DNA from 2 places in the Enterococcus salsurae genome. Region 1 is predicted to be linked to the other one. Evidence: riboswitches for the same ligand, from Rfam matches in the RefSeq annotation. Region 1 holds a riboswitch; the other holds the start of a gene.
The links. A riboswitch is a leader RNA that binds a small molecule or an ion and turns the genes downstream of it on or off. The one in region 1 is predicted to bind thiamine pyrophosphate.
Positions count from the first base shown of each region.

Region 2: it holds a riboswitch for thiamine pyrophosphate, as region 1 does, so the genes downstream of both, ACYVRS_RS09385 (YkoF family thiamine/hydroxymethylpyrimidine-binding protein) here and thiT (energy-coupled thiamine transporter ThiT) in region 1, are expected to answer to the same signal.

Region 1 covers NZ_BAAHWY010000001.1:829,750-832,860, reverse strand. Annotated here, with positions in the region: gene glmU (bifunctional UDP-N-acetylglucosamine diphosphorylase/glucosamine-1-phosphate N-acetyltransferase GlmU) at 1-250, shown strand, start outside; gene ACYVRS_RS04080 (ribose-phosphate diphosphokinase) at 362-1,336, shown strand; TPP riboswitch at 1,494-1,595, shown strand; gene thiT (energy-coupled thiamine transporter ThiT) at 1,648-2,220, shown strand; gene ACYVRS_RS04070 (hypothetical protein) at 2,254-3,042, opposite strand.
Region 2 covers NZ_BAAHWY010000003.1:246,801-249,911, reverse strand. Annotated here, with positions in the region: gene ACYVRS_RS09390 (metal ABC transporter solute-binding protein, Zn/Mn family) at 1-968, opposite strand, end outside; TPP riboswitch at 1,265-1,364, shown strand; gene ACYVRS_RS09385 (YkoF family thiamine/hydroxymethylpyrimidine-binding protein) at 1,455-2,063, shown strand; gene ACYVRS_RS09380 (ECF transporter S component) at 2,056-2,661, shown strand; gene ACYVRS_RS09375 (ABC transporter ATP-binding protein) at 2,658-3,111, shown strand, end outside.

The DNA.
Region 1 (3,111 bases):
TGTCGGCTGTGGTGTCGTATTTGTCAATTATGATGGCAAACATAAATTTAAAACGACTGTCGGCGACAACACCTTTATCGGTTCGGGTTCAAATTTAGTTGCACCATTGGCGATTGCTGAAGAAACGATGATCGCAGCAGGATCCACGATCACCCAAGATGTGCCCAAGCACAGTATGGCGATTGCACGTGCCCGCCAAGAGAATAAAGCGGATTATGCAAAAAAACTGCCTTATCTAAATGAGAAATAGCGAAATGACTTGATTTATTCACGAAAAATGACTACTATTTATTAGGAAGAAGATTCTAGTAAAATAGTCGTCATTTTTTATTAGTTACACGTAAAGAAAGTGGAGGTTCTCATGTCAAATCATTATTTTGATCCAAGATTGAAGATTTTTTCTCTGAACTCAAATCGTCCTTTAGCGGAAAAAATCGCAGCTGCAGTAGGTGTCGAATTAGGTAAGTGTTCCGTAAAACAATTCAGCGATGGCGAAATCCAAGTGAATATCGAAGAAAGTATTCGCGGTTCACATGTCTATGTGATCCAATCGACCAGCAGTCCTGTAAATGATAACTTAATGGAATTGTTGATCATGATCGACGCATTGAAACGCGCAAGTGCGAAGACGATCAATGTGGTCATGCCTTATTACGGCTACGCTAGACAAGACCGAAAAGCACGTTCAAGAGAACCAATCACAGCAAAACTTGTAGCAAATATGATTGAAAAAGCCGGTGCGGACCGTATGGTGACACTTGACTTGCACGCATCACAAATCCAAGGATTTTTCGATATGCCAGTCGATCATTTGATGGGTGCGCCATTGATTGCCAATTACTTTTTAGAACGCAATATCCAAGGAGATGACGTTGTTGTCGTTTCACCAGACCATGGTGGCGTGACGCGCGCGCGCAAACTGGCTGAGTTTCTTAAATCACCCATTGCAATCATTGACAAACGTCGGCCTAAAGCCAATGTAGCTGAAGTCATGAACATTATTGGTCATGTTGAAGGCAAAACGTGTGTCTTGATCGATGATATGATCGATACGGCAGGAACCATTACACTAGCGGCCAATGCCTTGAAACAAGCAGGTGCCAAAAGTGTCTATGCCTCATGTACACACCCAGTATTGTCAGGCCCAGCTTTGGAACGGATCGAAGATTCTGCCATCGAACATTTGGTTGTGACTGACTCGATTTATTTGCCAGCAGACCGCAAATCAGAAAAAATCGATGAAATCAGTGTTGGTGCGTTGATGGGCGAAGCCATCAAACGAATCCATGAGAACAAACCTGTAAGTCCATTGTTTGAATCAAAATTATCTATCTAATACTTGGCGATCCTTCAAGTATGTTGTATCCTCCAGTTGACCGAGACAGCTGGAGGATTTTTATATTTGATTGGTATCGGAACAATAACGCTTCTTTTTTTACAGAAGTATGATATGCTATGAGAGGACTTACAGTCCAAAAAAAAACAAATAGAATCTAATCACAAAGGGGAGCCTGAAAAGGCTGAGAATGAGTATACTCTAAACCCTTCGTACCTGTTTCGGTCATACGAACGTAGGAATTGTGACGAGTTGAAGTGTCTGACACTTCTCCTTTGTGAATTGTGATGATTCGAAAAGGAGGAGTTTTTTTGACGAAAAAAATTGATCTGCGGGTATGGACGGAAGGGACGATGATTGCGGCGCTTGGGGTGGCATTGTCTTTTATTCCAGTACAATCGGTCAATGCAGGGTTGGATCTCTCGCTGGGATTGGTTCCTTTGGTCTTGTATTCCTATCGCCGCGGTTTTGTGCCTGGTGTGACAGCTGGCTTCATGTGGGGGCTATTGAACATACTGGTGGGTAGTGCCATGAAAAATTTCATCAGCGTCCCGCAAATTATTTTTGAATATCCTTTTGCCTTTGCCTTTGGTGGATTTGGCGGGTTGTTTGCCAATCGGATCCAACAAGCACTGCGGAACAAAGCCAATATCGCTTATTGGTATATCGGGATTGGTGGATTTATCGCCGTGGTTTGCCGCTGGTTCTGGCATTTCTGGGCGGGGGTATTTGTTTGGGGAATGTATGCACCAGAAGGTCAAAGCCCCTATGTCTATTCACTGATTTTTAATGGCGGGTCCGTAGTGATCAACACCATATATGTTAGTGTTGTGTTGATATTATTAGCCAAAACCGCACCAAAATTATTTTTGCCGAAAGGATAAAATAAAAAATGTCATGCCCGCGAGTCGTGTGGGTCATGACATTTTTTTGTCCATAAAGCCAAAAGCTAGATCTTCTTGATCAATATCTAATGTCCATTTTTTTTGGTTGGCGTAGTAGCGCAACACGGCAATTTGATCAAGGGAACTTTTGTTGACTTGGCTGCTTTTCAAACCGGAGTCTTCCATCAGATAAATCGGGATCGTGAATGTTTTGTCGATCAATTGATCTTGGCTCAAGCAGAATAAGACACCTTCTTGCATGACACTACGGAGTTCTTTCAGTAGATTGAAGTCTAATTTTTCGACAGAAACAGCTTTTTTGAAGAAAGAAATACGGTCGTTGATTTTTTCTAAGACGATTCGGGTGATTCGATCGGCTAAAATGCGGTAATACTCGTCCAAGTAGCGGTAATATACACGGGAGCGGTTGTCTTTCAAATCAAAAAAGACAAAGTTGTTTTGCAATTTATAAAAAAACGGTGAATGCAAGTGGGTTTTCATATGGCCAAAATATAACAGTTCTGAAATCTCTAACGGTGTGAGTTCCTTCAACATATCGAAATCATTGAAATCGACCCATTTCATTTCTTCCGTGACGCGTCCTTTGTTCAATTGCTGGAAGAAAAGTTGCACATTTTCGATGCCGCGAATCACTTTGAGGCCAGTGTGGCCGTCAAATTCACCAAATTCGCTGGAAGGATCAAGCAAAAGCAGATTCTTGGGTTGATGCACAATGCTCTTGTTGAAATCTTGGGGGGCAAGCCCACGGGTCAAGACGGCATTGCTGGTTGTATCTATATGTACGTAAATCGTATTGGACATGCCGGTTGATCCCTCCTATGTAATATGTTCATTCTACAACAAAGCGCTGAAAAATGCTTGTATCTTTTC
Region 2 (3,111 bases), on a different contig from region 1:
AAAGCATCACGGTTTTGTTCCATAATAGAAATATAGTTTTCACCATTGTCCATTTGTTCTTGGGTCAAGCCTTCTAACGGATTCAGCACCGCCAGTTCAACACCGGCTTCTGATGCCAACGTCCGGGCGATACTATCTTTGGCATTTTCCTCAAAATAAATCGTTTCGATCCCAGTTTCAGTCACAAAGTCTTTCAATTCAGTAATTCGTGAAGCAGAAGGCTCTTCACTTGGAGAAAGTCCAGAAATCGGCACTTGTGTCAATCCATATTCTAGTGCCAAGTAACCGAAAGCCGCATGCTGTGTGACAAAGTGACTTTGTGATGGATTGCTGAAGGCTTCTAGATATGATGCATGCAATGCTTCCAGTTCCTCTAGGTAGGCTGTTGCATTTGTATCAAAAGCAGTTGCTTTTTCTGGATAGGCTGCACTTAATTGATCACGGATTGCTTCAACTTGTTTGATTGCTATACTCGGCGCCAACCAGACATGGGGGTCTAATTCATGAGAATGACCATCATCCCCGTGGTCATGATCGTGGTCGTGGTCGTGGTCATGGTCGTGATCGTCATCGCCAGGCAACAAAATCATGCCTTCTGTCGCTTTGACAACTGTCACATTTCCTTCATCGAGTGTGGTTTCAATCGAGGGTACCCACATTTCCATATTTTCATTGTTATACACAAAGACATCGGCATCTTGGATCGTGGCCATATCTTTTGCAGAAGGTTCATAGTCATGGGAATCTGTGCCAGCAGGCATCAGCAATGTCACTTCCCCTTCGTCGCCAACGATTTGCTGGGTAAAGTCATACATTGGATAAAAAGTCGCAACGACTTGAATAGGATCACTGACAGCTTCAGCAGAAACAGCTTCCGATTGATTCGTGCTATCAGTCCCTCCTTGACCGCAGGCTGCCAACCCAAGCGCTGTTATCGATAATAACGTTATTTTAAAAAACTTCTTCATTTTTTTGAAACACTCCTTTTTCATTTTCCTTCTTTCTTACTGACGAAATAAATACTATGAAATCAATTACGGTTTACGAAAACAAAACGTAAAGATTACGTTTTACTCTCAATTCACTACTTTACACAACTAATTTCAACCTGTCAATATCATTTTTCATGTTTTTTTATATGATAGATTCTTCATATAAAATCGCTTCAGTCATCAAAAAGATCTCATTGTATCTGTTGCCGCCTTCGTCTCTATAGTTGTTCTTTCTCAGTTGATGTGCTACACTGTGGTCATTCAATTGAATATTTATCCACTAGGGGCGCTTTATGCTGAGATAGACTTTGGTCTGGTCCCTTTGAACCTGATTTGGTTAGTACCAACGTAGGGAAGTGGCGACGCACAACTTTTTGCGTTCCCATTTTTCTGTCTGCATGTGGATAGTTAAAGGGGGAACGCTTTTTTTGCGGGCAGAATGATCAGAAAGGAGAGTTTAAAATGGAAGCATGTCAAACAGGAATGATCGATATTACAGGGTGTCGGGTAAGTGTATATCCAATGAAAGACCAGTTCGCCACCCAAATTTTAACGAGTATCAAAGAAACTGATACCAGTGCAGTGTGGAAGCAAACGGATCTCTTCAGCACATTGTACCGAGGAGAACCGGCAAGTGTGGTAGATGCGGCAGCAGCATTGATGATCAACGCCTATGAGCCACACACACATCTTGTTGGTGAATTTACATTTTCGAAAGGATGCCCAGGGGATCATGCTGGCGATAGTTACTTGAATGGCCAACAAGCAAAACCAAATGATGCCAATAACATAGCGAAAGGCGATTTTCTCGTTGATTGCAAATACTCCTTCTATGCGTTTGGTGAAAACAATTATATGGAAGAAATCGCCGCCATCGTTGCTTTGGCAGCTGATCATGGATTGAAGCCTCGCTCGGCGCACTATGTAACACTCTTATCGGGCACTGCCAGCCAATTATTCACCTATTTTGAAGCTGCATTGGCGTATGCCCATGCGCACCTTTCCCATTATGTCTTAGAGGCAACGATCTCTGTCAATAGCCCCTCTAAGGAGGTGGCGGCACATGTTTAAATGGGCTTTAAAAGATGTGATCATGGTGGGGATCGCTTCATTGATTTTTGGGGTCATCTATCTGGGCGCCGTTCATTTCGGCCTGCTATTAGGGACACTTCTGACCCCTTTTGGCCTATCAGTTCTGGCCAATGAATTCATTTTTGGTGTTTGGTTCATGGCCGCAGCTTTTGCAGGCTATGTCTTGCGGAAACCTGGTGCCGCGACGATCACAGAAATGATCGCTGCTTTGCTGGAAGTCTTTATGGGCAACTTTTATGGCCCAATCATTTTTATCAGTGGGTTTGTCCAAGGAATTGGTACTGAAGCAGGATTTGCGTTGGGGGGCTATCGGCGCTACGGCTGGTTCCCGTTGATCACAGGTGCGATCGGTGCAACGATCACTAGTTTCATATGGGGCATTATCCGGTCAAATTTCGTTGATCTAAAATGGCAGCTCCTACTGACGATATTTGTGATTCGCTTATGTTCTGCCTTATTTTTCTCGGCATTTTTGATCAAGATCGTCTGTGACCATTTGACACGTATGGGTGTATTGAACAGTTATCCAATTGCTGCAGATCCGACCTTACAGGTCGCTGGAAAGACGTCTCGATGAGCTTACAATTAACAGATTGTCAATTTGCTTGCGATCACCAGACAATCACAGCTTCTTTCGAATTACATCCGGGAGAAACCAAAGCCATCTATGGCCCTTCCGGGTCAGGAAAAAGCACCCTCTTTCGTATTCTTGCAGGATTGAGCCAAGAGGTCTTCTTGTCAGGAAGCTATACCATTGATGCCCATTCTATCGATGATTTATCCGTTCGTGCACGCGCCACACTGATTAGTCTGATGTTTCAAAATCCTGATACTCAGTTTTGTATGCATACCGCCAGAGAAGAATTGCTTTTCTGTTTAGAAAATCGCGGGATTGCGCCAAAAGATATGCCGCAACGTGTGGAGGATGCCCTTTCTTTTTGTGAGATCGAGGCCCTTGCCGACCAGCCATTGCGCACGTTATCCGGTGGCCAAAAACAGTTGGTTGCTTTGGCTTGCTGTCTAGTCA